Regions from separate parts of the Bacillus sp. AFS053548 genome, predicted to be linked through region 1. Evidence: predicted binding sites of a transcription regulator. Region 1 holds the regulator's gene; each other region holds the start of a gene.

Region 1 (8,386 bases):
ATTATTTTTGAAATGAGTAAAATTTAAATAGATCTTATTTGTAAGAGTATTACTTTTAATCATTATAACTGTATAAAACAGAAGCCGACAGAAGCAAAGACTGTTCAACTCAACCTTAATTAGGAAACATGGGATGGTAGAAATCACAAGGAGCCTATGCGACTAGAAGGCACTGGTTATGACATGCGATAAGCGAGAGACATAACAAAATAAACGAATACAACCTAAATATAAATTTCAATAAATTATCTAAACTATTCAAAAGAATATTACTGTTTGACATCCGCTTAATGTTTTGAAATGATATAATATGGCAAAGTTAGAAATAGACGAGTTAGAATTTTGGTGGTGAAGTAATTGGAAATTGTTTTACATACAAATACTGAGGAAGAAACTCAAGAAATTGCATTTTTTCTCGGACAACTAGTGCAACAAAAAGATGTAATCTTATTAGAAGGAGATCTTGGTGCTGGAAAGACCACTTTTACGAAAGGATTTGCTAAAGGTCTTGATGTAAAAAGAACGGTTAATAGCCCAACTTTTAATATTATTAAAGAATATAAAGGTAGAATTCCTCTATATCATATGGATGTTTATCGTTTAGAAGGTAGTAGTGAAGATTTAGGCTTTGATGAGTATTTTATGGGTGAAGGTGTTTGTGTTGTAGAATGGGCTCATTTAATTTCAGATTACTTACCAAATGAATTCTTAAAAATCATAATAACTCATGAAGAAAATGGTAGAATGATTACTTTTATTCCAAGTGGATCTAGGTATGAATTTATTTGTAAGGAGTTAATAAACAATGACCGTTTTAGCAATTGATACATCTACAAATGTTATGGGGATTAGTCTAATAAAAGATCAATCTGTTATTGGAGAAACGATAACATTTATTAATAAAAACCATTCTGTACGACTAATGCCGGCAATTAGTACTTTAATGGAAGAATGCAATATAAAACCAAAGGAACTATCTAAAATACTGGTTGCAAAAGGTCCAGGCTCTTATACAGGTGTACGCATTGGTGTAACTGTGGCTAAATCATTAGCTTTCACTTTAAATATTCCAATTATTGGGGTATCAAGTTTGAAGGTATTGGCTGCTAACGGGCGATATTTTAATGGATTAGTTTGCCCGATATTTGATGCAAGACGCAACTTATTATTTACAGGCCTTTATGATTTTAGAGGTCAGGTTACTAATGAGGTATTAGAAGACTGCAATATTGACCGAAGTATCTGGATTGAAAAGCTTAAATCTTATAATGAACAAATCTTATTTATTGGTAATGATGTATCAATTCATAAAGAATTTATTATTGAGCATTTAAAAGATAAAGCTGTCTTTGCAAAAGAAAGTTTGAATAACCAGAGACCAAGTGAACTGTTTACGTGTAGCTTAGAAGAAAAAGAAGAATCAGTTCATAATTTTGCACCAGAATATTTAAGATTATCAGAAGCAGAAGCTAATTGGCTAGCAAGCCAAGAAAAGTAGGAGGATATTATGATCTCATCGGTTGCTTTTCGTAAAATGAAAGAAGAAGATTTAGATCAAATAGTAGAAATTGAAAAACTATCATTCCCTACACCATGGACATATGATGCTTTTTATAATGAATTATATTCAAATCAATTTGCCAATTATATAGTGGCTGAAGTTGATGAGAAAATAATTGGTTATTGTGGATTATGGGTGGTTATTGATGAGGGACATATTACAAATATAGCTATTTTGCCAGATTATAGAGGAGTAGGTCTTGGCGAAAAGTTACTTCGGGCAGTAATGGAAACTGCTAAAAATCTTGGAGCTGATACATTAACTTTAGAAGTAAGGGTATCAAATCATGTAGCAATGGGACTATATCGAAAGCTGGGATTCCAAGATGGTGGTATTCGAAAAAGCTATTATACGGATAATTTTGAGGATGCATTAGTTATGTGGGTGAATTTGAAATGATAAATGAAAATTGTTTAATTCTTGCTATAGAGACAAGCTGTGATGAAACTTCAGCCGCAGTTGTTAAAAATGGAAATGAAATATTAAGTAATGTAGTAGCTACTCAGATAGATATTCATAAACGTTTTGGTGGAGTAGTACCTGAAGTTGCATCACGATTACATGTTGAGCAAATAACTTTGGTAATCGAAGAAGCCATGAAGCAAGCACAAGTAGAATATGAAGATCTAGCTGCAGTTGCAGTTACAGAAGGTCCAGGACTTGTTGGAGCGTTACTAATTGGGGTAAATGCGGCAAAAGCAATTGCATTTGCACATGGACTACCGCTTATAGGAGTACACCACATTGCGGGTCATATTTATGCTAATCAACTTGTACAGCCCCTGCAATATCCACTATTAGCCTTAGTAGTTTCTGGTGGGCATACAGAGCTTGTCTACATGAAGGAAGATGGCATTTTTGAGGTAATAGGTGAAACAAGGGATGATGCAGCAGGAGAAGCTTATGATAAGGTCGCTAGAACACTTAAATTACCTTATCCAGGTGGTCCTCACATTGATCGTCTAGCACAAGAAGGAAATGCAACTATTCCTTTTCCTAGAGCATGGTTAGAAGAGGGAAGCTATGATTTTAGTTTTAGTGGATTAAAGTCAGCAGTTATTAATTATATGCATAATGCTGAACAAAGAGGCGAGGAAGTATCACCAGCTGATGTCGCAGCAAGCTTCCAAGAGAGTGTAATTGAAGTAATTGTTACAAAAACAATTCAAGCTGCAAAAGAATATAATGTAAAACAAGTTTTATTAGCCGGAGGAGTTGCAGCTAATAAAGGGTTGAGAGCTACATTACAAGAAGAGATGAATGCTTTGAGTAATATAGAATTAGTTATACCACCACTATCACTTTGTACAGATAATGCTGCGATGATTGGTGCTGCTGCATTTATCCGTTTAAAACAAGGGAAACTAGGTAATTTGGCATTAAACGGGAATCCAGGTTTGGATTTAGAGAATATGTAAGAAGTACTTATTCACAATTTTTTTATAAAATGTGGATAAGTACTTTTTATTTGTTAAAAACTTATTAAACTATGTGTACAAAATTGTGTATAACATTACTGTTTTGCTGTGGATAATGTGTATAAACCTGTGTAAAAGCTAAATGATAATTGAATATATGTGGATAAATATGTAGATAAGAAAAAACGGATAGCAAAAAGCTTATCCGTTTAGTCATTACTCTTGTAAGTTCTCCCATTCTTCCATTAGGTCTATTAACTTAGCTTCGATATCATTTTTCTTATTTGTTAATTCTTGTACTAATTGAAAATTACCGTAAACTTCTGGCTTACATAATTCTAGTTCGATCGTCTCTATATCAAGCTCAAATTGCGATATATTACTTTCAATCTCCTCTATACGGCGCTGAGTTTGACGGATTTTTTTCTTCAATTCTTTGTCTTGTTGATAATCAGAAATTGGTTGAGAAGATTGTTTAACTTGTGATAATGTAGCCTCTTTTTCTGCTTGTTCTTTTTCAAATGCTTCGTTTTTCTTAAATTGATAATAGTCATAATCACCCAAATAAATTGATAATCCTGCTTTTGCTAGTTCAAAAGTTTTTGTGGATAATCTGTTCATAAAGTAACGATCATGAGAAACAAATAAAATCGTTCCAGGGTAATCTAATAAAGCATTTTCTAACACTTCTTTACTATCTAAATCTAAATGGTTAGTAGGTTCATCAAGAATTAAGAAATTAGCTTTTTTCATCATAAGCTTAGCTAAAGCTAATCTAGCCTTTTCTCCACCACTTAAAGAGGTAACAATTTTTGTCACATCATCTCCAGAAAATAAAAAGTTCCCTAATATTGTTCGAATTTCTTGTTCGGCCATTAATGGATAATCATCCCAAAGTTCGTCTAATACTCTTTTATTAGAAGTTAGTTTTGCTTGCTCTTGATCATAATAACCAACTGAAACATTTGCACCAAAATCAATCGTTCCTTGTAATTTTTCTAAATCTCCAATAATCGTTTTAAGTAATGTCGATTTACCTACACCATTTGGACCGACTAATGCGACACTATCCCCTCGATTCAGTACGAATCTCATCGTATGATCGATTGTTGGGATACGATCATAGCCAATAAATAAATCTTGTACAGACAACACATCATTACCGCTTTGTTTTTCAATTGTAAATGAAAAATTAGCCGAAGACTCGTCACCAAGTGGCCTGTCTAATCGAACCATTCGATCTAATTGTTTCCTACGACTTTGAGCTCTTTTAGTAGTTGAAGCACGCGCAATATTACGCTGCACAAAATCTTCAAGTTTAGAGATTTCCTCTTGTTGCTTTTCGAACTGTTTTAACTCTTGTTCATATTGAGCTGCCTTTAGTTCAAGGTACTTACTATAATTCCCAACAAATCGTTGATGCTTATGGTTAGATATTTCATAAACAATATTAACAACTTGATCAAGAAAATATCGATCGTGGGAAACGATTAATACTGCACCAGGGTATGACTGTAAGTAGCGCTCTAACCAACTAAGAGTGTCAATATCTAAATGGTTCGTAGGCTCATCCAAGATTAACAAATCAGGCTTCGTTAATAATAGCTTACCTAATGCCAGTCTTGTCTTTTGTCCACCGCTTAACGAAGAAATTTTTGTTTCGTAATCTTCATTACTAAAACCTAAACCACTAATTATTGAACGAATATCTGCTTCAAACTGGTAACCACCGTTTTCTTTGAATGTATATTGAAGATGATCATATTCATTCATAACCTTGTCATAAACGGCTTGATTAGAATAGACATCCTCCCTAGTCATTTTAACTTCTAATTTTCTCATATTATCCTGCATCTCTACTAAATGATTAAATACAGAATAATATTCTTCCCAAATCGTTTTATCGCTTTGTAAACCAGAGTTTTGGGCTAGGTAGCCTACAGTAACGTCTTTAGGTTTATTTATTTCACCGCCATCATAGGATATTTCACCTGCTATGATTTTCAATAATGTAGATTTTCCTGCACCATTACGTCCAACAATGGCAACTCGATCACTCGTTTGAACTTCTAATTTTATATTTGAAAGTATAATGTCACTACCAAAATACTTTGAGACATTATTTACTTGTAAAAGAATCATGGATAACACCTCATTGCAAAATTTTTTATCTATGTAACTGTAGACTGTCAAAATTCTTAAATATAGTGTATATTTTACATTAGAACAAGTACTTTATTACTAAAATAAAGTCAAATTACACACCATAGTAAAAAGAATTACAGTAAGTGGGGGATTAAAAAATGGATTCGGAACAAATTAAAATTCCACAAGCTACTGCTAAACGTCTACCTTTATATTACCGTTTTATAAAGAATTTGTCTTTATCAGGTAAACAAAGAGTTTCTTCAGCAGAGTTAAGTGAAGCAGTAAAGGTAGATTCCGCTACAATCAGAAGAGATTTTTCATATTTTGGAGCACTTGGTAAAAAAGGTTATGGCTATAACGTAAATTATTTATTAACTTTTTTCTCGAAAGCGCTTAACCAGCATGAAGTTATGAAAGTTGCATTAATTGGTGTTGGTAATTTAGGAACTGCATTCTTACATTATAATTTTATAAAAAATAATAATACAAAAATTGAGATGGCATTTGATATTGATCCAAATAAAATAGGTACTGAAATAGGTGGAGTACCCGTTTATAATCTAGATCATCTAGAGGAAGTTATGAATGAAGATATTCAAATCGTTATTTTAACTGTTCCTGCACCTGTAGCACAATCAATAGCTGATCGATTAAAAGGAAAAAATATTAGAGGAATTTTAAATTTCACACCTGCACGAATTAGTGTACCAGAACATATTCGCATTCATCATATAGACTTAGCAGTTGAACTTCAAACATTGGCATATTTTTTACAACAATAAATTCATATTAAAATAAAAACCCCCAAAAACTTGGGGGTTTTTAATGTAAATTGATCTGCTGAAAAACGACAAAAGAGTTCATTAACATATGGGTTAAGATTGGTACCATAATTGAGTTTGTTCGTTTATACAGATAACAAAATACAAAACCGATTAGAAAGTAAGATAAAAAGAAGGGCAAGTCTCCATGCATAAGCGAAAAGATCGCTGAACTAATCCCAGCAGAAATAATAAATGGTAATCGATTATAAAGCCTTCTAAAAATGATTCGTCGAAAAATAATCTCTTCTAAAATTGGTGCAACCAGACTTGGGATGATAATAAAAGCCGGGTTAAGCTTAGCGATGTTTATGATATTTTGAGTATTTTCTGAGCCCTTATTTAAATCAAATACATAAATTAAAATTAAATTACAAACAATTTGAGTTAGCATTGTTATGAAGTAACCTAAAATAACCCAATTTATTATTGTACGATAATTAGTTTTTAGATTCTTTATTCCTTCATAAATGGGCTTATGTAATAAGATAAGAATAATAATTAATCCACTTACGAAACTAATACAACCCCATAATGCCACCGCTTCAAGAGAAGCTGTTTTCTGATCTACTCCAACGTATAAGTTACTATTTAATAAATAGGGCACCCCAAATACCGCTGAATATTGAAGAACGACATACGTTAATAAAATCCATAAATCTCTAGTTTTCAATACGTTAGCTCCTTTGTGTTGATATTTTTCATAACCCAAAGGTTTATAACAACACGTACATTATTTTACTCGTTTCTTTTGTTTCTTAAAAGAAATTTTCACTTTTTATTTTACTTTTGATTGTAAAGAAAAAAACTTATTAAATTTCGACAAGAAAAGTGCCTGCTTCGGGCTTGCAAAATTTTTTGATATTATTTAAACTAATAATTGTGTTAGCACTCAATATACATGAGTGCTAAAAAATAATGATTTGATTATTGAGGAGGTATTACACATGTTAAAGCCATTAGGTGATCGTGTTGTAATTGAGCTTGTTGAGTCTGAAGAAAAAACTGCTAGTGGTATCGTGTTACCAGGTAGTGCACAAGAAAAGCCACAAGAAGGCAAAGTTGTTGCAGTAGGTACTGGCCGAGTACTTGAAAATGGTGAGCGCGTAGCTTTAGAAGTATCTGTAGGTGACCGCATTATCTTCTCTAAATATTCAGGAACAGAAGTTAAGTACGGTGGTACTGAATACTTAGTACTTCGCGAAAACGATATACTTGCAATCATAGGTTAATAAAATAAAAATACTTAAATTAAAAAATATATTTTTTATATTATAAGGAGGTCATTTTCATGGCAAAGGACATTAGATTTGGTGAAGAAGCACGTCGCGCAATGTTACGTGGTGTAGACGCTTTAGCTGATGCTGTAAAAGTAACTTTAGGACCAAAAGGACGTAACGTAGTTCTTGAGAAAAAATTCGGGTCTCCATTAATTACAAATGATGGTGTTACAATCGCAAAAGAAATCGAATTAGAAGATGCATTTGAAAATATGGGTGCAAAATTAGTTGCTGAAGTTGCTAGCAAAACAAATGACGTTGCTGGGGACGGTACAACAACTGCGACAGTTTTAGCTCAAGCTATGATTCGTGAGGGTCTTAAAAACGTAACTGCTGGTGCAAATCCAATGGGTATCCGTAAAGGTATCGAAAAAGCAGTTGCTGTAGCAATCGAAGAATTAAAAACAATCTCAAAACCAATTGAAGGTAAAGAGTCAATCGCACAAGTTGCTGCAATTTCTTCAGCGGATCCAGAAGTTGGACAATTAATTGCTGAAGCAATGGAGCGTGTTGGTAATGATGGAGTTATTACTCTTGAAGAATCAAAAGGTTTCACAACTGAGTTAGAAGTAGTAGAAGGTATGCAATTTGACCGTGGATACTCTTCTCCTTACATGGTTACAAATTCAGAGAAAATGGTTGCTGAATTAGAAAATCCATATATTTTAATCACAGATAAAAAAGTAACAAACATTCAAGAAATCTTACCAGTACTTGAGCAAGTTGTTCAACAAGGTAAGCCACTATTAATCATTGCTGAGGATGTTGAAGGTGAAGCACAAGCAACGATCATCGTAAATAAATTACGTGGTACGTTCAATGCAGTTACTGTTAAAGCTCCTGGCTTCGGTGACCGTCGTAAAGCAATGTTAGAAGATATCGCGATCTTAACTGGCGGTGAAGTGATTACAGAAGAATTAGGATTAGATCTTAAAACAACTAACATCACTCAATTAGGTCGTGCTTCAAAAGTTGTAGTAACAAAAGAAAACACTACAATCGTTGAAGGTGCTGGTGAAACTGAAGCTATCCAAAGACGTATCGGCGTAATCCGTGCTCAATTAGAAGAAACTACTTCTGAATTTGATCGCGAAAAATTACAAGAGCGTTTAGCTAAATTAGCTGGTGGTGTAGCAGTAATCAAAGTTGGTGCTGCAA
Region 2 (8,386 bases), on a different contig from region 1:
CGACTGATTTACGATGTCGAGAACTACTTTGCCACACTGGTCCGATTACAGCTGGAAAGTTATCTCAATTAACACATCTATCTACTGGTGCTATAACAGGGGTTATTGACCGACTTGAAAAAGTCAACTTTGTTGAACGTATTCAAGATCCTAATGATCGTAGACGAGTAATTATTCAACCTGTATATGAACGTGATGATGAATTAGCAGAGCTTTTTAAACCATTATCTGACTCTCTTTCTAATATTTTTAACCAGTATGATGACAAAGAGTTAACACTATTATTTAAATTTTGGAACGATATTAATGAGTTGATTCCAAAAGAGACTAAAGAATTAAATAAGGGGGAAACTTAATGGTTTCAAAAGACAGTAAGGTTGGCTTTGTCGTAGCAGGTCTATTATTAGGAATGCTCATGGCGGCTATGGATAACACAATTGTTTCAGCTTCGATGCCGACAATTGTTGGAGAACTAGGTGGTTTAGACCAATTTATTTGGGTAACCTCTGCATATTTGGTTGCTACTATGGCAAGTATGCCGATTTTTGGAAAGTTATCTGATATGTATGGACGTAAACGATTTTATTTATTAGGACTTTTAATTTTCTTAATTGGTTCTGCATTATGTGGAACAGCAAATAGCATTGTTCAATTAAGTGTTTATCGTGCGATACAAGGAATTGGTGGAGGTTCACTAATGCCAATAGCCTTTACAATTATTTTCGATATTTTCCCTCCTGAAAAACGAGGAAAAATGACTGGTTTATTTGGTGCAGTTTTTGGTCTTTCTAGTGTATTTGGACCACTTTTAGGAGCATATATTACTGATCAAATTGATTGGCGTTGGATTTTCTATATTAACTTACCTTTAGGTATTATTTCTTTATATTTAATTTCTCAGTTTTATAAAGAAAATCTACATCTTAGAAAACTTAAAATCGACTGGTTTGGTGCAATTACACTTGTTGGTTCAGTTGTCAGTTTAATGTTTGCACTTGAACTGGGTGGAAATGAATATGATTGGAATTCCGGTCCAATTATTTCCTTATTTGCCATCTTTGCAGTATTGTTTATCGCATTTATTATAATTGAAAGAAAAGTTGAAGAGCCAATTATCTCATTTAGCTTATTTAAAAAGCAGCTATTTGCGGCAACTCAAGGTGTTGCATTTTTCTACGGTTCTGCTTTTATTATTACGACTGTATTAATTCCACTTTTTGTTCAATCAGTTTATGGTGGTACAGCTACAAATTCTGGTATCATTCTTATTCCGATGATGCTTGGTTCAGTTGTAGGTAGCCAAGTAGCAGGACAATCGGTACGTAAATTTAGTTATAGAAGCATCATGTTAGTTTCAGTTGTTTTATTCTTTATTGGTATGTATTTATTAAGCACATTAGATACTGATACAGCTCGATCAACAGTAACGTTTTACATGATTATCGCTGGTCTTGGAATGGGTTGTTCATTCTCACTATTGAGTATGGCAACTCAACACAAAATCGAACCTCAAAAACGAGGCATTGCTACATCAACAAATACTTTCTTTAGAACATTAGGTATGACAATTGGTGTTACTATTTTTGGTACAATTCAAAACCACGTATTTAAAAATAAATTAAGTGATTTACTTGGTAATTTAGGTGGATTTGGAGGGAAAGTTGACTCACGTGCATTATTATCCGCTGATGCTAGAGCTAAAATTCCACCAGAAGTACTTCATAAAATCTCAGAAGCAATGGCTCACTCTGTTGCGACTACATTTAAATGGACACTAATTCCAATTACTTTAGGTTTTATCGCGATTATCTTAATGGGTAAAGAAAAGTTAACTTTTGAAGTAAAAGAAAATCGAGCGAAAAAAGCTCAATAAAAATAAAGCCAAATCCGATTTAAAATGGATTTGGCTTATTTTTTTCTCTAAAAAACTAATTATTTTTACATTTTTCAACATTTATTTACTTTTATTTATTATTTTAATCATTTCAACTTAAAATTCGTCAACTATTCTTATAGTGTAATAGATTTATATGAGGAGATGATTAAAATTGAATAGGAAAAAGTTAATTTTAGCAGCAATGACATCACTAATGGTATATTCAGGAGTTAGCCAAGTTTCAGCACAAACAATATCTGTGCACCAGAATACGTTTAAGTCATTTGGACCAAAAGGATTTGACCTTCAAGCACACCGTGGAGGACTGGGGCTTACAGTTGAATCAACTATAGCTTCATTCTCACATGCACTTGAACTCGGAGTAAGTACCCTTGAGCTTGACGTACAAATAACTGAGGATCATCAAGCTGTTATAACGCACGATCGTAAGATTTCAAGTACAAAATGTTCTGACACGAAACCAGCATTCGTTGGTGATTCGGAGTACCCATACGTTGGAAAATACATAAAAGATTTAACGCTTGCTCAAGTAAGAACGCTCGATTGTGGTTCAAAAGGTCTACCCCAATTCCCTGGTCAGCAACTAAGTCCTGGCGCTCGTATGCCACTGTTGTCCGAGGTATTTGATCTTGTAAAGAAATACAAAGCTAAAAAAGTGTGGATGAATATCGAAACGAAAGTTGAGGCTGGAGCACCAGAACAAACAGCTCCTCGAGAGGAATTTGTTCAGATCGTTGCCAAACAAGTACGTGAAGCTGGGATGTTGAACCAAGTGTCAATTCAGAGCTTTGACTGGGGTTCGCTCAAGCTTATGAATGAAGTTGAACCACGATTGCCTCTTGTTGCGCTAACGAACGGACCAGAATTTCTACAACCAGGCAAACCTGGTAAATCACCTTGGTTAGGCGGAATCGATATAGATGATTTTGATGGAAATCTCGTTGCTGCGGCTCATTCATTAGGTGTAGATGCAATTTCTCCAGTCCATGGATTCCCACAGGATGGCAAAATTAATGATTCAAACTACACGCCTTATATTACTAAAAGTATGGTTCAAGAAGCTCACCAGTACGGTATAAAGGTCATCCCATGGACAGTTGACGACCAACCTACAATGCAAAAGCTTATTGATGATGGTGTTGATGGAATCATAACAGATTATCCTGACCGACTACGTGATGTGATGAATCAGAATCATTTTAAGTTACCTAATAGCTACTCTGCTAAGTAATTCATAAATTTAAATTTATTGTATTATACTCTCATTATATAATTTTAAAAAAACAATGTTTTGTTCAATCTAAATGATGATTTTTGAAAAAAAAGGTGTCTATTTAGGCACCCTTTTTTTAATTATTAGATATATATACTTCCAGCTCTCTATTTTTTTTCTATAGATCTTATTTAATTTTATATCTTTTTTATTCGAAATAAATAATTTATGAGTTTAGAGATTTCATGTGATTTAAGTCACAAACAATGATTATATCCCCCCATATAATGAAGTTAGTAAAAATTGTTAGGGGGATGAAGGATGTTTTGTAACCAATGTGAACAAACTCCGGTTGGTGGTTGTAAAATTGTAGGTGTATGTGGAAAAGACGAAACAATTGCAAGTTTACAAGATACGATGGTTTATGGGTTAAAGGGAATTGCAGCTTATCGAACACATGCAGCTCAATTAGGGTATACCGATCCATTTGTTGACCAAGTAACACATGAAGCTCTATATATGACTTTAACAAATTCTAATTTTAACTTACAAGAACACATAGAAATGGCAATGAAAGTGGGTCAAGCCGCAATTCGTGTAATGGAGCTTTTAGATGAAGCTCATATAAAACATTTTGGAATTCCTGAACCTGTACAAGTTTCTTCTAATAAAATCGAAGGAAAATGCATTGTTGTAACTGGTCACAATTTATTTGCATTAGAAGAATTGTTAAAACAAACAGAGGGTAAAGGTATACATATTTACACTCACTCTGAAATGCTACCGGCTCACGGTTATCCAGCATTGAAAAAATATCCACATTTAAAGGGTAACATTGGAAAAGCTTGGTTTGATCAACGTCGTTTATTTGAAAAATTCCCAGGAGCAATTTTAGCAACTACAAACTGTGTGATGCCAATAAAGGGAAGTTATGCAGATCGCTTCTACTCATATGAAGTGGCGGGATTAGAAGGAGTAACAAAGGTTATAGAGGAAGATTTTTCACCATTAATTCAACGTGCATTAGAACTACCAGAAGCAAATATCGAATCAGAAGAAGTAATGACTACTGGATATCATCACGAAACAGTTTTGTCGATTGCTCCTGAAATTGTAGAAGCTGTAAAAAATGGAAAAATTCAACGTTTCTTTGTTGTAGCAGGTTGTGACGCCCCGGGTAAAGGTGGAGAATATTATCGTGAGCTTGTAACTTCTTTACCAAATGATACAGTAGTTTTAACAACATCTTGCGGTAAATTTCGCTTTAATGATGTAGACTATGGTACTGTAAATGGTACAAATATTCCTAGATTTATAGATTTAGGGCAATGCAATAATTCAATTTCTACAATAAAAATTGCGGCTGCATTAGCGGATGCATTTAATTGTAGTGTCAATGAATTGCCAGTGAGTATTATACTTTCTTGGTTTGAGCAAAAAGCCGTTGCTATTTTATTAGGATTATTTAGTCTTGGAATCCAAGATATTCGAATCGGACCAAAAGCACCTGACTTTATTAATGAAGGCGTATTAAATGTATTAGTTGATACATTTGGTTTAAAATTAATTACAAATGCACAAGACGATTTAAAAGCAATATTACAAGGATAATGTCTTAATGCATAAGGAACTTCTCTTAAAAGAGAAGTTCTTTTATTTATTTTTCAGTTCCATTACCAATGAATGCTTAGAGTTTGTTCAATCATATCGAACGTATTTTTCTGTGTTGCTATATATCATGTTTCAAATACAAATAAAAAAACAACTATAGATAAATAGTTGTTTCTTATCCACCAATATAAGACATTTCAATTTTACGATTTTTATTACTTTCTTCTGTACGAATCTCAGAGTATCTGTCATCTCGTTTTTCCCATATTGATTGAATTGTTGTGGAAATGTATTTATCTGTAACGCCAGTACGTAACATTTTTCTTAAGTCATACCCTTCTGAAGTGAATAGACAGGTGTATAGCTTTCCATCTGTAGATAGGCGGGCTCTCGTACATGAACCACAGAAGGTTTCTGTAACTGATGAAATAAATCCAACTTCAGTATTCGTTCCTTTATATCGATATCGTTTTGCTACCTCGCCAAAGAAATCCTGCTCTATGGGCTCCAACTGATATTGATCTTGGATCATATCGAATAATTGCTTCTTTGAGATAACGTCTTTAAAATTCCATCCATTTGTACACCCTACATCCATATACTCTATAAAGCGTAATGTAATATTTTTCTCTTTAAAAAAACGCACCATTGGTAATACTTCAGTATCATTTAAGCCTTTCTTTACTACCATATTTACTTTGACTTCTAGCCCTGCTTCCCTAGCTGCAAAAATTCCGTTTAAAACTGTGGAAACGCTCATATTCATATTATTTATCTTCATGAAAACTTTATCATCTAAAGAATCTAAGCTCACATTTACGCGGCAAATTCCAGCTTCTTTAAGAGCTTTGGCGTTTTTTGCCAAAAATACACCATTTGTTGTTAAAGTCACATATTTAATTCCTTCAATTTCTAAAAGACGTTTAACCAGTATTGGTAGATCTTTTCTTAAAAGAGGTTCCCCCCCTGTTAATCGAATCTTTTCCACACCTATTTTTGCAAATAATTTTGCTAATCGTACAATTTCCTCATAGGATAGGATTTCATCTTTACTCATAAAGGGATAGTCAACTCCAAATATCTCTTTAGGCATACAGTAGCTACATCTAAAGTTACAACGGTCTGTGACAGATATTCTTAAATCTCGTAATGGTCGATTAAGGGTATCGAGAATATTCTTCATTTTTTTCCCCCTTACTTTTTGTACGATTATATTAGCATACAAAATTATTTCACCGTATGATGTATGTCACAACCTTGTTAAACTATTAGTATTAATGTTCTAGAATGCCTTGATGTCCGAGTAACTTATCAAATTGCCACATGCAAGTTTAACCCGCTACAACAGCAATCTTTTCATATTCTATCTCCTTAGTGTTCTATGCTATTCAATAGCATGGTATTATAATAATAAATGTAATACCTAAAATACTTGTTTTCTTGATAAATACATAAAAACATTAGTGTTCAACTATAACGGAGCGGAGATACTTTGATGGAAAAAAATAATAATAGAAAAAGTGACCTTTCAATCGTTTCTAAAGACTTGGCTTCCTTATTACAGTCAATCGGATCAACTCGTTCAGTAAAAAAAGGCACCTTCTTATTTCAAGAAGGAGAAGATGCTAAAGAATTGTATCTAATTAAATCAGGAATGATCCAAATAAGTAAGCTAACTCTAAATGGTGATGAATTAAATCTTCGCATTTGTCAAAAAGATGACTTAATTGGAGAATTGACTCTCTTTTCAGAGAATGCAAATTATATGCTTAGCGCTTACGCAATAGAATCAGCAGAAGTGCAGGTCATTCCTAAAGACATTTTGGAGAAAAAACTAATTAACCATGCTCCATTGACATTTGAATTTATGAAATGGATTTCTACTCACCTTAGAAAAAATCAATCTAAGATTCGAGACTTAGTATTAAATGGTAAAAAAGGCGCACTTTACTCCACACTCATCCGTATATCAAACTCTTACGGGGAATTAATAGAAAACGGAATTCTTCTTAATATTCATCTTACCAATCAAGAATTAGCTAAATTTTGTGCTGCTACTAGAGAAAGTGTTAATCGGATGTTAAGTGATTTAAAGAAAAAAAATGTTATTAGTTATTCTCCCGATGGAAAAATTATTATCCAAGACTTACAATTTCTTAAAAATGAAATTGGTTGTGATAACTGCCCAAAAGATATTTGTAACATAGATTAGTTCTCTATCAGACTATTAAAATATTTTAGCTGATTAAACTTGCCTTTACGTAATATTATTAAAAAATAAGTAACCTTAACTTAGGCTCTAAATAGTTAAGGTTATTTATTTTATTACTTTACTAGATTGGTCAGCCATAGATCCCACTTATATAATCACTCCCCCTCCTTATAACTGATTTCAAACATCTTATCGCTATTATTTGAGCTAGTTGTGTGAAAAGAGTCACAGTTTGGCTCAAATCGTTTTTATATAATGATGAAAATATAAGGTCTTGTAATATAAGGAGAGAAAAAAATTGTATAAACCTGATTATTTACTTTATTTGAAAAGCCTCTGTTTGTTTCAAGATATCAATCATAACCTCTTAAAAAAAATAGTTGATGCATCCAATCTATACTTTAGAGAAACAAATGAAAATATACCTATTCACAATGAACAGAATATGATTATCATTTTAACTGGAAAGGTAAATGTTCATATGAAAGAATCGAGTGGCCTTCAATATAAAATTGGCTCCTTAAAATCAAGTGATGTTTGCTTGCCCAGTCTTTTTCTGCATACTCATGTTAACAATTCCATTAATCTTGAAGTTATCCAGTCTCTGTCATATTTAGAAGTTCCATTTTTATTTATAAAAAACTTGTCTGTTAAAGATCCTGTTTTAAAACGTAATATTTTGCGCTCTTTACATAAAAACCTTCTAAGTACTTACGAAGAAATTTTCAATTTGATGAACGAATAGTTTAAAATAAGTTGTTCATCCTTCCGCCCCCCATTTGTGTGATATAGTTCACAACATTACTTTCGATTGATTGGTAATATTTAGTTAATAAATTTTATTATTGATCCATTGAAAGGGGCATCATTATATGAAAAGTTCTAAAATCCAATTACCTCTTCAAACGTCAAGTCTCATCGTAGGGTTCATGGTATGGGTACTCATTTCTTCACTCATGCCAGATATTCGCCAAGATATTGAATTAACAAATGGGCAAGTCTCTTTAGTAACTGCCATCCCTGTTATTTTAGGAAGCATCCTACGTATTCCAATCGGATATTACACAAATCGATTTGGAGCAAGACCCATTTTCACCATCTGTTTTCTTGCACTTTTATTTCCTGTATTTTTCATTAGTCATGCTGATTCACTTTTAGATTTAGTTATTGGAGGATTGTTTGTTGGTATAGGTGGTGCAGTCTTTTCAGTCGGAGTAACTTCACTACCAAAGTATTACTCCTCAAAAAAACATGGTTTTGTGAATGGAATCTATGGATCTGGTAATATTGGTACAGCCATTACTGCATTTTCGGCACCTGTTTTAGCTAAATCATTTGGTTGGGAAACAACAGTCAGATTTTATTTAGTATTACTAATTGCGTTTGCGCTATTAAATTTTCTGTTAGGTGATAAAAATGAGAAGAAAGTAAATGTTCCGATTGTAAAGCAGGT
Region 3 (8,386 bases), on a different contig from region 1:
TTTCAATTGTTCCTTTTGTTGGTTTGATTAATCCGACTAGCATTCGAATAGTTGTTGTTTTTCCTGCCCCATTTGGACCTAGAAAGCCAAATACTTCACCTTCATAAACTTCAAATGAAACTTTATGGACTAGTACTTTTCCTTTAATACTCTTTGTAACACCATCTAATTTAAGAACTTTATTCATTCGACTCACCTCGAAGCTGACTTCCTATTTTACTAGTTAAGCGATTGGCCATTTCAATATAACCGTCTTTGTTCGGATGAAAATGGTCAGTGTACAAATATTTCTTTTCTTCGTTAAAAAATAAATCGAATGTTGGAATGACGTATGCATTAGTAGTTTGAAGTACCGATAATTCAAGTAGATTGTTCCATCTAGATACAAAGCTTGACGATGCATCTAATCCTTGAACATTATGAAATGGATTATAATATCCAAACGCATAAATAGATGCTGTAGTATTTTTTTGACGTATTAGTTTAAAAATTGATTGTAGATTATTTTTAAACGTTTTTTCATCTGGTCGATATGACTTTAAAAATTGTTCGTTTAATTGATTAGCGCCAGGAAATAAATCATTACTTCCTATGGAAAGAACGATTATGTCAGCAGAGCCAATCGTTTCTTGTATATTTTTTTTCTTTAAATCGTTAAGTAAATTTGATGTTTTTGCGCCACTAACAGCTAAATTTGTGATCGTTGTTGGTTGTTTATACTCTTTTTGAAGAATCGTTTTTACTCTTCCTACATAACCTGTTCCTTCATCATCACCGACACCACGCGTAAGTGAATCTCCTAATGCAACAATCTTCAGTTTATTGTTTTTGTGAACACTGTCATTTTGATTTTTTTTCTGTGCATTATTATTCACGATTAGTTTGCTCTTTTGAGGATTTAAAACTGAATAAGCACCTTTCACGAAGCCATATGATAATAAAAGAAAACAAAGTAATGAAATGAACATGATAAACCGAACAAAATGATTGTATTTCAAATTTCACACCACCAAAAAAGGAAAAATTTTCATTATAAAATCATTATTACCATAATAAAATTAGATTTGCACGAAAAAACCTGTCTTCAAAAAAAAGAAGACAGGTAGATTAGGTTTATGAAGCACGTTTTAATTCTTTTACTTCTAATTTTTGTTCATTATTCAAGTAGTAATATGCCATTCCGACACCAACTGAACCACCAATCATATTTCCAAGTGTAACTGGAATTAAATTATGCAATACATCACCAAATGTAAAGGCTACATGATGTGGAATGATATAAGATAATGTAAAGACAGCTATATTTGCGATACTGTGTTCATAACCAGAGAAGAAGAAAGCAAATACTAATAAAAAGATCAGTAACATTTTTGCTAAATCATCTTTAAATCTAGTTGGTAAAAAACAAGCGAGACAGACAAGCCAATTACATAAAATACCTTTAAAAAATAAGTGGAAAAATGATGCGTGAATTTTATGGTCAACTACACCTGTTAAAAAATGATCGGCAGGAAAATCTTTTGCTAAACCTGTTAAAAAATAAATAATCGCAAAAATAAATGCTCCAATAATATTCCCTGAGTAACATGCAATCCAGTTTTTTACTAAATCTAGTTTTGAAGTTTTTTTAGCTAATGTAGAGAAGGTAAAATACATCGTATTACTAGTAAATAATTCTCCACCACCATAAATAATCATAATTAATGCCGTAGAAAAAACAAGTGGATAAGCTACAGATGAAAATGGTGAATTTTGTAATCTAAATAATTCGGCTAATTTTAAACAGACAATGAGAATAAAGCTTATATAAATAGAAGCTAAGGCAGCACGAGTTAAATATTTAATTAAGCTTTGATCTAGTATTTTCTTTTTTTTAAGAGCTAAATCAATACAATATTGGATACTATCTCGTTCCAAATGGTTTCACTCCCTATACGCTCTTTGATTAACACATATATAGTATACAGACAAAAAATGTCGATAAGTTTGTGAAATTATGAACAAAATATGAAATTGAACAAGTTATATACTATTTATTATTTTTACTTTACATTTTTAAATAATCACCGTAAAACTGGTTGAAGATATAATATAATTTCATAGTAAATAGGTTTAGGTAAAAAAAGGAAAGATTCAAATTAGATTTTGAAAACTTAATAATAATATGGAGAGGTGATTTCGTTTGGAAAATGAATTTGAAGCAAAATTTGATGCGTTACTAAAAAAATATACGGAATTGTTATTAGGCGATTGGTCAGAGGAAAAACAGGCAAAAGTGGAAAAGTGGGTTATGTATACATACATATCAAAATCAATGCCCGCATTAGTAAAACATTGGAATGATACATATCCTCAAGCTAAAGATGAAGTTGTTAATTTAATTAAAGAGATTAAAACGTTAAATGACCAGCATAGAGAAGCAATGGCTAACAAAAATAAGCAATAATATTTATCCATAATTTTCAAAGATGACGACATATATAAATTATGATAATATAATATTAAGTAAGGGCATACATTTTTCAATAAACAAAATTCGACAAATTATTAAATAATTGTTTTAACAAATTTCATTAAATGATACATTAGTAATATATAGAGAGAAAAGTAAAGTTTAATTTTGGGGGTAGAGTAATGGAACAAGTTATGAAGAATGCTTTTTTATTTATGTCTAAAAATAAGTTTTTAACTAAAATGGCTAAAAAATATGGCCTAAGATTTGGTGCAGGACGTTTTGTTGCAGGCGAAACAATCGATTTAGCTACAAAAGTTATTAAGGACTTAAATAAAAAGAATTTAAAAGTAACAATTGATTATCTTGGAGAATTCGTTGACACGGTTGAAGAAGCAAATGAAATGGCTGATCACTGTATCGAAGCAATTGAAGCGATTGGAAAAGAAAAATTAAATTCACAATGTTCTCTAAAAATGACTTCGATGGGTCTTGATATTTCTGACGAGTTAGTTTTATCAAACATGCGTCGTATTTTAGAGGCAGCTAAAAAGAATGGTGTATTCGTTACAATTGATATGGAAGATTTCACTCGTTGTGAAAAAACAATTCGTATCTTTAAGCAATTAAGATCTGAGTACGATAATATCGGAACAGTTATCCAAGCTTATTTATACAGAACTGAAAACGATATTACAGATTTAAACAGCTTAAAACCAAATTTACGTTTAGTAAAAGGTGCCTATAAAGAGCCTGCTGAAGTAGCATTCCCAGAGAAAAAAGATGTGGATGAAAACTTCAAAAAAATCATTAAAATGCACTTATTAAACGGTAACTTTACTGCGATCGCTTCACATGATGAAGCAATGATTGAGTATACAAAACAATTAGTAAAAGAACATAATATTCCAAATGATCAATTTGAGTTCCAAATGTTATACGGAATTCGTACAGAGCGTCAATTAGAGCTTGTTAAAGAAGGCTATAATATGCGAGTTTATGTTCCTTATGGTACTGACTGGTACGGATACTTCATGCGTCGTCTAGCAGAACGTCCTGCAAACGTTGCATTCGTATTAAAAGGTATGTTCAGTAAATAATTTAAAATTAAAGAGGCTAACTAAAAAGGATTGAGTGAGGATCCTTTTTAGTCAGCCTTTTTCTCTTTATACAGGATTTTTTTGTGATAAGTAGTTATTAGTAAAACAACATTATTCATATAATTGCTTTAGTCAGCAAAGGCCTAGTTTTGCTATTAAATTTGAGTGAAAAAAGCTTACTGACCCATATTTTTTTTACCGTACTGCTGATTGTTACTTTGTCTTCCTTTTTCTTCTCTTTGATCTCCATGACTTGCATTACCTTGAACACTTGCTGCACTAACTCCACCCTTTGATGGATTTCTTTCACGTTTCATATCTTATCACCTCCATTTCTTAGACTAACCTATTTAAATAAACTTATTAGTAAAAAATGGAGTGTGATAAAAAAAGCAGAGAGAGAGTTCAATCGAAAATAAAATTTTATTAATTTGAACTTTTTGTTTATTGCGAAAAATGAGAATTTATCATATAGTGGAAGAAGAGGGCTCATTGATAATGGATTGTTTTATCCAGAAAGTGAATGAGTATTCATTCAAAGATATGAGGAGGAGAAATGCATATGATCCAAAAAATTAAAAAAGCCGCTGTACTCGGCTCTGGTGTGATGGGATCTGGTATCGCTGCACACTTGGCAAACATAGGTATTCCAACATTACTACTTGATATTGTCCCAAGAGAACTATCTGAGGAAGATGCTGCAAAAGGTCTTTCTACTGACTCCAAAGAATTTCGTAATCGATTTAGTCAAACGGCTATTCAGAAATTATTGAAACAAAAGCCAGCTCCTCTTGCATCTAAGAAAAACTTAACGTTAATTCAAGCAGGTAACTTTGAAGATGACATGAGTCGTTTAAACGAAGTTGACTGGATTATTGAAGTAGTTGTTGAAAATTTAACAATTAAAAAACAAGTATTAGCAAAGGTAGATGCATACCGCAAACCAGGCTCAATCGTGAGCTCAAATACATCTGGTATTTCAATTGAAGCAATGTCTGAAAATTGTTCAGATGACTTCAAGAAACATTTCTTAGGCACTCACTTTTTTAACCCACCACGTTATTTAAAATTATTAGAAGTTATTCCTACTAAACATACATCTGAAGAAGTACTTACATTTATGAAAAGTTTTGGAGAAGACGTTTTAGGTAAAGGCGTTGTATTAGCAAAAGATACTCCAAACTTTATTGGAAACCGTATCGGAACTTACGGATTACTTGTAACTGTACAAGAAATGCTAAAAGGCGGATACAGTGTTGGTGAAGTTGATTCAATTACTGGTCCAATGATTGGACGCCCTTCTAGTGCTACATTCCGTACATTGGACGTAGTTGGATTAGATACATTTATCCATGTTGCAAACAATGTTTATGAGCTAGTAGAAGGCGAAGAGAAGGAAGTATTTAAAGTTCCAGAATTTATGAAGGAAATGGCTAATCGTAATTGGCTTGGAAGTAAGTCTGGGCAAGGATTCTTCTTAAAGCAAGGTAAAGAAATCTTAGAATTAGATCCAAGCACATTTGAATATGGAGAAAGAAAAAGCTTAAAAACAGCTTCAACTGAAAGCATTAAACAAGTTAAAGGCTTAGCGAATAAGTTGAAAGCGCTTGTATACGCTGATGATCGTGCAGGTAATTTCTTATGGAGCATTATTAGCCCGGTATTAGTCTATTCAGCTGAATTGTCTGGTGAAATTTCTGATAACATCGTCGGAATTGACCAAGCAATGAAATGGGGATTTGGATGGGATTTAGGACCATTTGAAATTTGGGATGCAATTGGTGTATCTAAATCAGTCGTACGAATGGAAAGCGAAGGCCTAACTGTACCGAATTGGGTTAAGAATATGATCGATAGTGGTAATGAAACATTTTATAAGCAAGACAATGGAGTTACTAGCTTCTATCATAATGGCCAATATGAAGAGCTAGTAAGAAATGATAAAGAAGTTAAATTAAGTGTTTTAAAAGAACAAGGTCGAATAATTAAACAAAATTCAGGTGCGAGTCTAATTGACCTTGGAGATGGAGTTGCATGTTTAGAATTCCATACAAAGAGCAATGCAATTGGTATGGATATTACGCAAATGGTTAACTTCGCAGTTGATGAAGTTTCAAAAAATTATAAAGGCTTAGTTATTGGTAACCAAACTAAAAACTTCTGCGTTGGTGCTAATTTGGCAATGATTTTAATGGAAGCGCAAGATGACAACTATTTTGAGATTGAAATGGTTGTTAAAGGATTCCAACAAGCAATGATGAAAATTAAGTACTCAGATAAGCCGGTAGTTGTCGCTCCTTACGGTATGACACTAGGTGGCGGTGCTGAAATTTGTTTACCAGCTGCTAGCGTAGTTGCCTCTTCTGAAACTTATATGGGCTTAGTAGAAGTTGGAGTAGGCTTAATCCCAGGTGGGGGCGGTAGTAAAGAGCTTTATATTAAACAATTAAAACAGTTCCCAGAAGGTGTTGAGTTTGACTTACAAGGTCTTGCAAATCGTGTGTTTGAGACAGTTGCAATGGCAAAAGTATCGACTTCTGCTCAAGAAGCATTTGAAAATGGTTTCTTAAATCATGATGATCGCAAAGTATTTAATGCAGATCACTTAATTTATGAAGCAAAACAACGAGTACTTGAGTTATATGAAGCAGGTTATAGCGCTCCAAGTCGTGAAAAAGTACCAGTAGTTGGTGAGTCTGGTTATGCAACTTTATTAGCTGGTGCAAACTCAATGTACTATTCTGGCTATATTAGTGAACATGATTTAACAATTGCTAAGAAATTAGCGTATGTAATTGCAGGTGGAAAAGTACCATTCGGAACGTTAGTAGACGAAGAGTATTTATTAAATATTGAACGTGAAGCATTTTTAAGTTTAATTTCTGAAATGAAATCTCAAGCACGTATGCAACACATGCTTGTAAAAGGAAAACCGTTACGTAATTAATCTAAAGAGGGAGGGAAGAACATGAGAGAAGCTGTTATTGTAGCAGGTGCGAGAACACCTGTAGGTAAAGCGAAAAAAGGATCACTAGCAACAGTTCGTCCAGATGATTTAGGGGCATTAGTTGTAAAAGAAACATTAAAGCGTGCGGGAAATTACGATGGTCCAATCGATGATATCATTTTTGGTTGCTCATCGCCGGAAGCTGAGCAAGGTTTTAACATGGCGCGTAATATTGGAGCACTTGCTGGATTACCGCATTCAGTTCCAGGAATTACAGTGAACCGTTATTGTTCTTCAGGTCTACAAAGTATCGCTTATGCTAGTGAACGTATTATGTTAGGTCACTCTGAAGCTATTATTGCAGGCGGAGCAGAATCAATGAGTTTACTTCCAATGGGAGGGCATGTCGCTCGTTTAAATAGTAGATTAGTAGAAAATGCACCTGAGTACTACATGGGTATGGGGCATACTGCTGAGCAAGTTGCCAATCGTTATGGTATTTCAAGAGAAGATCAAGATGCTTTTGCGGTACGTAGTCACAGGCGCGCTGCAGCAGCTATTAAAGAAGGGCGTTTTGTAGACGAAATCGTTCCAGTTGATGTGACGCTGCGTTCGGTTAACGCAAACAATAAATTGGAAGAAAAGAATTTTACTTTCTCTCAAGATGAGGGAGTTCGTGAAGGTACATCTTCTGAAGTATTAGGTAAATTAAGACCAGCATTTAATGTGAGAGGTTCAGTAACGGCTGGAAACTCTTCGCAAACAAGTGATGGGGCTGCAGCAGTATTAGTAATGGATCGCGAAAAAGCTGAAGCTGAAGGATTAAGTCCATTATTAAAATTCCGTTCTTTTGCAGTCGCTGGTGTAGCTCCTGAGGTTATGGGAATTGGACCTGTTGAAGCAATTCCAAAAGCTCTTAAATTAGCAGGACTAAGCTTATCTGACATAGGAATATTTGAATTAAATGAAGCCTTCGCTTCTCAATCAATTCAAATTATTCGTCACTTAGGTCTTGATGAAGACCGTGTAAATGTAAACGGTGGGGCGATTGCATTAGGCCATCCTCTTGGCTGTACTGGTACTAAACTAACTTTATCTTTATTACATGAGATGAAACGTCGCGGAGAGCAGTTCGGTATCGTAACGATGTGCGTTGGTGGCGGAATGGGTGCTGCCGGAGTATTTGAATTAGTTTAATAGATGTACGTAAATAGATTGTTAGAAATATGTCTTTGAAGAAGAGAATAGTTAAACAAGTAAATAGAAAGTGGGAGGAATTTTCCATGGAAAAAACAATCGGTAACTTACTTAAAGGCGGAAGCTTTTTAACAACAGAAGTGACTTTTGATAAAGTTTTTACACCAGAGGATTTTACAGATGAGCATAAATTAATTGCAAAAACAACTGAAGATTTTGTAATTAATGAAGTTTTACCTGAATTAGAATATTTAGAGCAACACGAATTTGATCGCACAGTAAGATTATTAAAAGAAGCTGGTGAGCTAGGATTATTAGCTGCAGATGTTCCAGAAGAGTATGGTGGAATCGCACTAGACAAAATTAGCTCAGCATTAATTACAGAAAAAATTGCACGTGGTGGTGGATTCTCACTTTCCCAAGGAGCGCACGTAGGGATCGGTACGCTTCCAATCGTATTATTTGGGAATCACGATCAAAAGCAACGTTATTTACCTGGTTTAGCATCAGGCGAGAAATTTGCGGCTTATGCATTAACTGAGCCAGGTTCAGGATCAGATGCTTTAGGAGCAAAAACGGTTGCTAAATTAAATGCTGAAGGAACTCACTACATTTTAAACGGTGAAAAACAATGGATTACAAACTCTGCTTTTGCTGATGTATTTGTTGTCTATGCAAAAATTGATGGAG
Region 4 (8,386 bases), on a different contig from region 1:
AGATGCTGCATATATTCAAAAAGAGCTTAAAGATATTAAATGGGTTATACCAAAAGAAGGATCATCAAGATGGGCAGATACATTAGCAATACCAAAAGATGCAAAACAAAAAGATCTAGCTGAAAAGTTTATTAACTATCTATATGACCCAAAAGTAAGTGCACAAAATTATGAGGCTATTGGTTATGCTGATCCAAATAGTAAATCAGGACCATATCATTCAACGGAGTATAAACAAAATCCGTTTATTAATGTAACAAAAGAACAAACTGATGCAACCAACTGGATTAAGGACGTTGGGGACCAAACAGAATTATATGATAAGTATTGGACAGAATTAAAAACTGGCAAATAATATTTCAAACTAAAAAGGTTATCTCCTTAGAGATAACCTTTTTAGTTTGAGATTAATTTGTTTAATAAAAAACGAAATTGATCTCTTTCACTATGTGAAAGATTTTCGAATAAATTTAGCCACAATTCTTGACGGAAATTGAAGTTTTCTTCAATCAAACGTTTTCCTTCATCGGTTAATTCAAGCCATGTAACTCTTCGATCCCGGCTATCTCTTTTTCGAGAAATTAAGTGATTATTAACCAATTTATTCACAGCTGTCGTAATAGAACCTGATGATAATCCAATTTGTCTTCCAAGTTCAGAAGCAGTAAGTTTTTGATTTTTATATATTAAATATAAAAGCAAATATTTTGGTGGAGTTAAGGAGTTTTTTACTTCCTCATCAGTTTTTTGCCAGTTTTTTCGAACTCGAATCATTAAGCTTGTTAAATCATCTAGAAGAAGTTTGTCGTTTTCGGTTAACAAGGCAGCCCACCTCCTAAATTATGATTTAAAGTTGTTAATAAAGTGGGTATTGTACGTATAGGTTACCAATATTTTAAATCATTTTCAAGAATGCAGGGAAATTAGCCAAGATTTTTAAATTTGTAAAGTTTTGGCTGTATAGTATCTATAGTGTTTTGTAAATAGTATGATAAAAGAGACATTGGTAGGGGTGAAGTTCAATGTTTAAGTATTTTAAGTTTAAAATAAATGATACTGTTCAATTTGTAAAGAACGATGGTCATTTCTATCGAGTGATCGGGTACAGGATCGAAAAAAGTATTTATTTAAATGATGAGTACAGTAGCATTATATACGAACTCTTACGAGAATTTGATGGTCTTCAAGTTGACGCTGAAGAAGAAGAATTAGTAAGCGTATCGAACTTTGATGAATTCTACGGTTCAATGTTTGAAAAACTAGGTACATTTACAATTAAGTTTGCTAAAAAGCAAGAAGAAGTAAAGAAAACAAATATGGGTGAAGCCTCATCTGTGGACGAGCTATTAGATAAATATAATGATTATCGAAGACTGGCAATACTTTTTAAAGATTGTCTTTACGATTTAGCTGCCGAAAATGTTCTAAATGAGCTCACCGATTTTTCTGAATCAAAAAAAGATTACATGCATTAAGGTTCAGACTGTTGATAACCGCTTTCAATTAGTCTGAATTCAAATTATTTGAAACTCTAATTTACAACGTAAAAAAGATTACATGCATTAAGCATGTAATCTTTTTTCATTAGTTTTAATTGTAACAGATTTTTTTTGAAATTTACTTTCATAGACCAATTCTGTTACTTTCGCACAGATTGCAACAGAAAGAATTGTATATCCTACTTCATTCCATGATAGGTAGGATAGTGAACAAAGAAGAATGACAGCATCAAAAATAAAATATACTTTACCGATCGATATTTTTGATTTTTTGCTCATTATTATTGTTATTAAATCATCTCCACCTGTTGCACCACCACTTCTTAGAATTAACCCTAAACCAAGTCCAGCGAAAATTCCACCTAAAATAGCGGGTATCCAAAGATGATTTCCAAAATTAAATGTAATATTGGAAGTTGTTTTTTCTATTATAGAATAAAAAACAGAAAACGAGATGGCTCCGATGGTAGTATTAATTAATAATTTTCTACCTAAATACAAACCAGCGATCAAGATAATTGGAATATCGAGTAGCAAAGTTGTAATTGAAGGTGATATATTTAGTGCGTTCTTTACTAATAAAGCAATACCAATAAATCCACCTTCAGCTAAATTATTTTGATAATGAAAATGATACAGTGTAGTGGCTAAAATAAATGAACCAATTAAAATCATTAAGGTCTCACCCAAACGATTGTTACTCATTGTTATTTCCTCTTTTCGTAGTTAGTAGTTAAAAGTGCAGCTTATAAACTAACTACGTACATATAGAGCTCGTAGTTAGTTTTTTGGCTTTCTAACTACATAGCTATATATCATTGAAGAAATAACATAATCGCCTGTCAACCATAGTTTCGCCTACCTTCAGTTTTATTTTAGAGTTCTTTTGGTTCTCTAAATTAAAACTGCTAAGTGTAGGATAAGTCTTTACGTTGCCAAATGCTCCTTCGAGCAATCATGGTTACACGTCCTTTTTACCAGTTTTGTTAGAAAAATCTAACAGGTGAAAAATAAGTTCTATGAGAACTTATTCTTAATTTTATCATATGCGAAATTATTTGAAAAAAGAAAAGAATTAACAAAAATCTACAAAAAGTTAGAAGTAAGGAAAGGAATAGGTAGAAGAGGAACATGTTTCGCTGAAAAAATGTAAAATATTTCACAAATTAGACATAGCAATTTTAATAAAAAGGATATATATTATATTTGTAAACAATATTGTGAAATGTTTCACAAGTATAAATGATAAATGGGAATTAATGAACCTTAAATAGGCTGATTAATCTCCAACATCAGAGGAGGAGAGCCAAATGGCTGTTCAAGAAAAAATTGTAAATGAAATTAGTAACGCTTCTAAAATGGTAAATGACTTAGTCGTAAAAGGACAAAAAGCATTAAAAGAATTTGAAAGCTTTAATCAAGATCAAATCAACGAAATTGTACATTCGATGGTGTTAGCTGGTTTGGATCAACATATGCCACTTGCAAAAATGGCAGTTGAGGAAACAGGGCGTGGGATATATGAGGATAAAATTATTAAAAATATATTTGCGACAGAATATATATGGAATTCAATAAAAGATAATAAAACGGTTGGGATAATAAGTGAAGATATACAAACTGGAATAACAGAAATTGCTGAACCTGTTGGGGTAATTGCAGGTGTCACTCCAACAACTAATCCTACATCAACAACATTATTTAAAGCAATCATTGCGATTAAAACAAGAAATCCAATTATTTTCGCTTTTCATCCTTCCGCACAAAAATGTAGTAAAGAAGCAGCAAGAATCGTTCGTGATGCGGCAATAAAAGCTGGAGCACCTGAAAACTGTGTACAATGGATTGAAGTCCCTTCTATTGAAGCAACAAAGTGTTTAATGAATCATGAAGGAGTAGCACTTGTTTTAGCAACAGGTGGTGCTGGAATGGTTAAATCAGCTTATAGTACAGGAAAACCTGCTTTAGGGGTTGGACCTGGTAATGTACCATGTTATATTGAGAAATCTGCTGAAATTAAGAGTGCAGTGAATGATCTTATTCTTTCAAAAACATTTGATAATGGAATGATTTGTGCTTCTGAACAAGCAGTTATTGTAGATAAAGAAGTTTATGAAGAAGTGAAAGCAGAGTTAAAAGCAAATAATTGTTATTATGCTACAAAAGAAGATAAACAGAAATTAGAAAAGCTTGTCATAAATGAAGCTACATGTGCTGTAAATGGTGACATTGTTGGTAAGTCTGCATATGAAATTGCAACAATAGCTGGAGTAAATGTACCAGTAGATACAAAAATTCTTATCGTTGAATGTGAAGCCGTTGGTGCAAATGAACCTTTAACAAGAGAAAAACTAAGTCCAGTTTTAGCTGCAATTAAAGTAGATGGAAAAGAAGAAGGGTTTAAACGTTGTGAAGAAATGTTACAGCTAGGAGGATTAGGCCATTCGGCAGTTATTCATAGTAATAATGAAGAAATTCAAAAAGAATTTGGACTAAGAATGAAAGCATGTCGTGTTATTGCAAATGCTCCTTCAGCACATGGTGGAATTGGGGATTTATATAACGCATTTATTCCTTCTCTTACATTAGGCTGTGGATCGCACGGTAAAAACTCTGTTTCGACTAATGTGACAACTGTACACTTATTAAATATTAAAAAATTAGGAAGAAGAAATATGAATATGCAATGGGTCAAACTGCCACCAAAAATTTATTTTGAAAAATATTCAACTCAGTATTTAGAAAAAATGCCAAAGGTTAAAAAAGTATTTATTGTAACAGATGAGGCAATGGTTAAATTAGGTTATGTTGACGTGATTAAATATTATTTAGAAAAAAGACAAGAAAATATTCAAATTGAAATCTTTTCAGATGTAGAACCAGATCCTTCAGATGTTACTGTATTGAAGGGTGCAGATAGAATGTTATCATTTGAACCGGATACTATTATCGCTTTTGGCGGTGGATCAGCAATGGACGCAGCCAAGGGTATGTGGATGTTCTTTGAATACCCAGAAACTACTTTAGACGGACCTAAACAAAAATTCTTAGATATTCGAAAAAGAGCTTATAAATACCCTAAATTAGGTCGTAAAGCTCAGTTTGTTGCAATACCAACTACTTCTGGTACTGGTTCAGAGGTTACACCTTTTGCTGTAATTACTGATAAAGCTAACAATATTAAATATCCTTTAGCTGATTATGAATTAACGCCTGATGTTGCAATTATTGACCCTCAGTTCGTATCAACTGTTCCTAAAAGTATTACAGCAGATACTGGTATGGATGTATTAACTCATGCAATTGAGGCTTATGTAAGTGTTTTAGCTAATGATTATACAGATGGATTAGCATTACAAGCTATAAAATTAGTGTTTAAATATTTACCTATAGCATACAAAGATGGAAACGATTTTGAAGCACGTGAAAAAATGCATAATGCTTCAGCAATAGCAGGTATGGCATTTGCAAATGCGTTCTTAGGAATTAACCACAGTTTAGCGCATAAAATTGGAGCGGAATTCCATATCCCTCATGGTAGAGCGAATGCAATCTTAATGCCACATGTAATAAGATACAATGCTAAAAAACCAACTAAGTTTACAGCATTCCCAAAATATAAGCATTTCATTGCAGATGAACGATATGCTGAAATTGCTCGTTTCCTAGGTCTTCCAGCTTCAACTATTGAAGAAGGCGTTGAAAGTTTAATTACAGCAGTTATTAAATTATCTAAGGAATTAAATATAAATATGAGTATCGAAGCACAAGGAGTTACTGAAAAAGAATTTTTAGAAAAAGTTTCATATTTAGCTGATCGTGCTTTCGAAGATCAATGTACTACTGCAAATCCAAAACTACCTCTAGTAAAAGAATTAGAAGAAGTTTATCTGAATGCTTTCAAAGGATGTTAATGAATTTAAATTTTTCATTAAGGAGCACCTTAACAGGTGCTTCTTTTTTGACTAATTATATTTTGATATAATAGTCATATTGAAAGTGGTGATTAATGATGGAGTTAAAGCAACAAAATCCATGGTTTAAGGTAATAATAGGTGTTGAGCATAATAATCAAACAGTGGAGTCATATTTAAAAAATGTGTGGCAGTTTCCAAAGAAGTTGCTACATGAATTAAGGATGGCAAAAGGTTGTAGGATTAACGGAGAAATTAAACCTTGGAATACAATCCTATTGAGTGGTGACCAAGTTGAAATGCAATTGTACATAGAAGAGGATTTTGGTGTAATTCCACAGGAACAATCTATTGAGATCTGCTACGAAGACGAACATTTACTTATTGCTAATAAACCATTTGGAGTCGACACACATACGAATGAAAAAGGACAGTTAAATACATTAGCAAATGGGGTAGCATTTCATTTTCAAGAAAATGGATTGAAAACAAAAGTACGCCATATACACCGTCTCGATAAAGACACTACCGGTGGAGTCGTATTTGCTAAACACGCATTAAGTAGTTCAATTCTAGATTCGATGTTAAGTCAACGTAAAATAAAACGTACCTATACAGCTATAGTTGAAGGGAATGTTAAATCACCAAAAGGTACAATAAATGAAGCGATTGGAAGGGATCGACATCATCCTACCAGAAGAAGGGTTTCACCAAAAGGCGATAAAGCAATTACACATTATAAAAAAATAAGATATATATCAAAGTTGAACGTAACAATATTAGAATGTCAGTTAGATACTGGTCGAACACATCAAATCCGAGTTCATTTAAGTTTTTTAGGTCATCCATTAATTGGAGATCTATTGTATGGTGGGAAACAAAAATTATTGAATCGTCAAGGATTACACGCTAGTAATGTACAATTTACGCATCCTTTTACGAAAGAAAATTTATCGATTGATATCCCATACCCGTCGGACATAAAACAAATACTTAACGAAAAGTGAGATGAATGAAATGTTATTAGAAGTCATTGCCACAAACGTAAAAGATGCACTAGATGCAGAAAGCTTTGGGGCAAATCGCATCGAATTAGTTACTGGAATAAAAGAGGGAGGATTGACACCAAGTTACGCGACAATTAAACAGGTTGTTCAAAGTGTCTCAATTCCAGTGCATGTAATGATTCGACCACATAGTCGTTCATTTATATATGATCAGTATGATCAAGAAGTAATCTTAAGCGATATTGATGTATGTAATGAGCTCGGAGCAGCTGGTATCGTTTTTGGAGCCTTGACAAAGGAGAATACAATTGATGAAGATCTTTTAAAAAAAGTAACAGCTCGAGTAAAAGATATGAACTTTACGTTTCATAGAGCAATAGATGAATCAAATGATTTGCTAAAAGCTATTGATACATTAAAACAATACCCTGAGATTACGCATGTATTAACATCTGGAGGTGTTGCTAGTGCAATTGATGGGAAAGAAACAATAAAAAATATGATTGAACTGACAAAAAAATCGAATATAAAAATTTTAGCAGGAAGCGGATTATCCATTGAAAATGTATCAGACTTCACCCGATTTACGAATGTAGAAGAAATTCATTTTGGTTCTGGGGTTCGAAAAAATAACTCTGCAATTGAAGAGATTGATTCTTCTTTGATGGAAAGTTTGCAAAGAAGGTTAGTACGTAATGTTTGAATAAACCAATATTATTTTCATATAATAAAAAAGTAGTCCGCATAAACGGACTACTTATAATACAGCTTTATACAATTTTATTTATTATTTACCGATAAATTGTTGAGTCCAAGCATTTGATCTTGAATCATAACCAACACCAATTTGAGTTAAGTTAGGATTTAAGATATTTGCACGGTGACCAGCACTGTTCATCCAAGCAGTAACTACTTCTTCAGGTGTTTTTTGACCTTTAGCAATGTTTTCTGCTGCATAGCTATAAGTGATTCCGAATTGTTTCATCATATCAAATGGTGATCCATAAGTCGGTGAAGTGTGATCAAAGTAATTTTTGTCAGTCATATCTTGTGATTTTAAACGTGCTGTTTTAGATAATGTTGCATTTACAGTAAATGGTTTTAAACCAGCTTTAGTACGTTCAGCATTTGTTAAATCAACTACTTTTGATTCATAAGCTGATAATGATGCTGAATTTGATGGTGTTTCTGTTGACGGTGTTGATGGTTTAGCTGGTGTTGTCGGCGTTGTTGGTTTAGCTGGTGTAGTTGGTACCGTCGGTTTTGTTGATGGTGTTGATGGTTTAGCTGGCGTTGTTGGTACTGTTGGTTTTGTAGTAGTTGTATTTGAACCATTACCTTGTTTTAATTGAGCTTCTAATTGTTGTTTAATTGCATCTTGAAGCTTAGTCATATCAATACCAAATTTAGTTAAATCTACTTTACCGTTAGTAGTGTTTAAGCTTGGTAGATTAAAGTAGCTAAATAATACATTATTTAAATCAACTTTTTGAGTATATGGTTTTGTATCCTTATTAATTGTATCCGCGTGTACTGCAGTTACAGGAGCACCCACTAGTAGAGTAGCAGCCAATGTTGATAATGAGATTACTTTTTTCATGTCTTATTCCTCCATTTGTTTGGTTATTGTCTCGCTGTACAAGTAATACTTTAGCATGAAAACGCATGACATAATTATGGGAAATAATGGGGAGCAAAATTTGAGGATTTTTTTGGTAGTACTGTTTTAGTACAGAAACAAAATAAATCGTTGTTATGACAACTATTTTACTAGAATAATATTAAATGAGTAACATAAATTTTTGCTTAAAATTTCCATTAAAAAAGTTTGAAGTTAAGAAAACGTCATATTTTCACGTTATAATACAGGAAGAAAAATCCAGTTTTGTTGTTATCCAGTTACGATTGTAATCATTCTGTAATGAACGTATTGAGGGTGAATAATTTGAAATTATTTATTGATGAT

Evidence for each region. The regulator Rex, encoded in region 1, represses fermentation and respiration genes when NADH is low (regulators of the CRP and FNR family bind a similar motif). The targets are predictions, from matches to a motif close to TTGTGAAATATTTCACAA.
Region 2: the regulator Rex is predicted to act here: its motif matches at 3,356-3,373, upstream of hcp (hydroxylamine reductase).
Region 3: the regulator Rex is predicted to act here: its motif matches at 1,987-2,004, upstream of CN946_RS10580 (formate/nitrite transporter family protein).
Region 4: the regulator Rex is predicted to act here: its motif matches at 2,718-2,735, upstream of adhE (bifunctional acetaldehyde-CoA/alcohol dehydrogenase).

What each region holds. Positions count from the first base shown of each region.
Region 1 is NZ_NUHI01000031.1:144-8,529, forward strand. It holds gene tsaE (tRNA (adenosine(37)-N6)-threonylcarbamoyltransferase complex ATPase subunit type 1 TsaE) at 358-825, shown strand; gene tsaB (tRNA (adenosine(37)-N6)-threonylcarbamoyltransferase complex dimerization subunit type 1 TsaB) at 806-1,498, shown strand; gene rimI (ribosomal protein S18-alanine N-acetyltransferase) at 1,508-1,960, shown strand; gene tsaD (tRNA (adenosine(37)-N6)-threonylcarbamoyltransferase complex transferase subunit TsaD) at 1,957-2,979, shown strand; gene abc-f (ribosomal protection-like ABC-F family protein) at 3,196-5,121, opposite strand; gene CN946_RS16930 (redox-sensing transcriptional repressor Rex) at 5,283-5,909, shown strand; gene CN946_RS16935 (CPBP family intramembrane glutamic endopeptidase) at 5,950-6,621, opposite strand; gene groES (co-chaperone GroES) at 6,896-7,180, shown strand; gene groL (chaperonin GroEL) at 7,240-8,386, shown strand, end outside.
Region 2 is NZ_NUHI01000006.1:101,517-109,902, reverse strand. It holds gene CN946_RS04325 (MarR family winged helix-turn-helix transcriptional regulator) at 1-356, shown strand, start outside; gene CN946_RS04320 (MDR family MFS transporter) at 356-1,873, shown strand; gene CN946_RS04315 (glycerophosphodiester phosphodiesterase) at 2,049-3,128, shown strand; gene hcp (hydroxylamine reductase) at 3,432-4,721, shown strand; gene moaA (GTP 3',8-cyclase MoaA) at 4,897-5,904, opposite strand; gene CN946_RS04300 (Crp/Fnr family transcriptional regulator) at 6,217-6,933, shown strand; gene CN946_RS04295 (hypothetical protein) at 7,232-7,678, shown strand; gene CN946_RS04290 (nitrate/nitrite transporter) at 7,806-8,386, shown strand, end outside.
Region 3 is NZ_NUHI01000020.1:61,907-70,292, reverse strand. It holds gene CN946_RS10590 (ABC transporter ATP-binding protein) at 1-187, opposite strand, end outside; gene CN946_RS10585 (GDSL-type esterase/lipase family protein) at 180-998, opposite strand; gene CN946_RS10580 (formate/nitrite transporter family protein) at 1,114-1,917, opposite strand; gene CN946_RS10575 (DUF2573 family protein) at 2,183-2,446, shown strand; gene CN946_RS10570 (proline dehydrogenase family protein) at 2,635-3,552, shown strand; gene CN946_RS10565 (YuzL family protein) at 3,729-3,869, opposite strand; gene CN946_RS10560 (3-hydroxyacyl-CoA dehydrogenase/enoyl-CoA hydratase family protein) at 4,118-6,499, shown strand; gene CN946_RS10555 (acetyl-CoA C-acetyltransferase) at 6,521-7,696, shown strand; gene CN946_RS10550 (acyl-CoA dehydrogenase family protein) at 7,783-8,386, shown strand, end outside.
Region 4 is NZ_NUHI01000026.1:414,099-422,484, reverse strand. It holds gene CN946_RS15520 (polyamine ABC transporter substrate-binding protein) at 1-355, shown strand, start outside; gene CN946_RS15515 (MarR family winged helix-turn-helix transcriptional regulator) at 397-822, opposite strand; partial or broken gene CN946_RS24110 (histidinol dehydrogenase) at 1,023-1,221, shown strand; gene CN946_RS15505 (YitT family protein) at 1,563-2,174, opposite strand; gene adhE (bifunctional acetaldehyde-CoA/alcohol dehydrogenase) at 2,810-5,413, shown strand; gene CN946_RS15495 (RluA family pseudouridine synthase) at 5,512-6,420, shown strand; gene CN946_RS15490 (copper homeostasis protein CutC) at 6,431-7,123, shown strand; gene CN946_RS24105 (CAP domain-containing protein) at 7,208-8,020, opposite strand.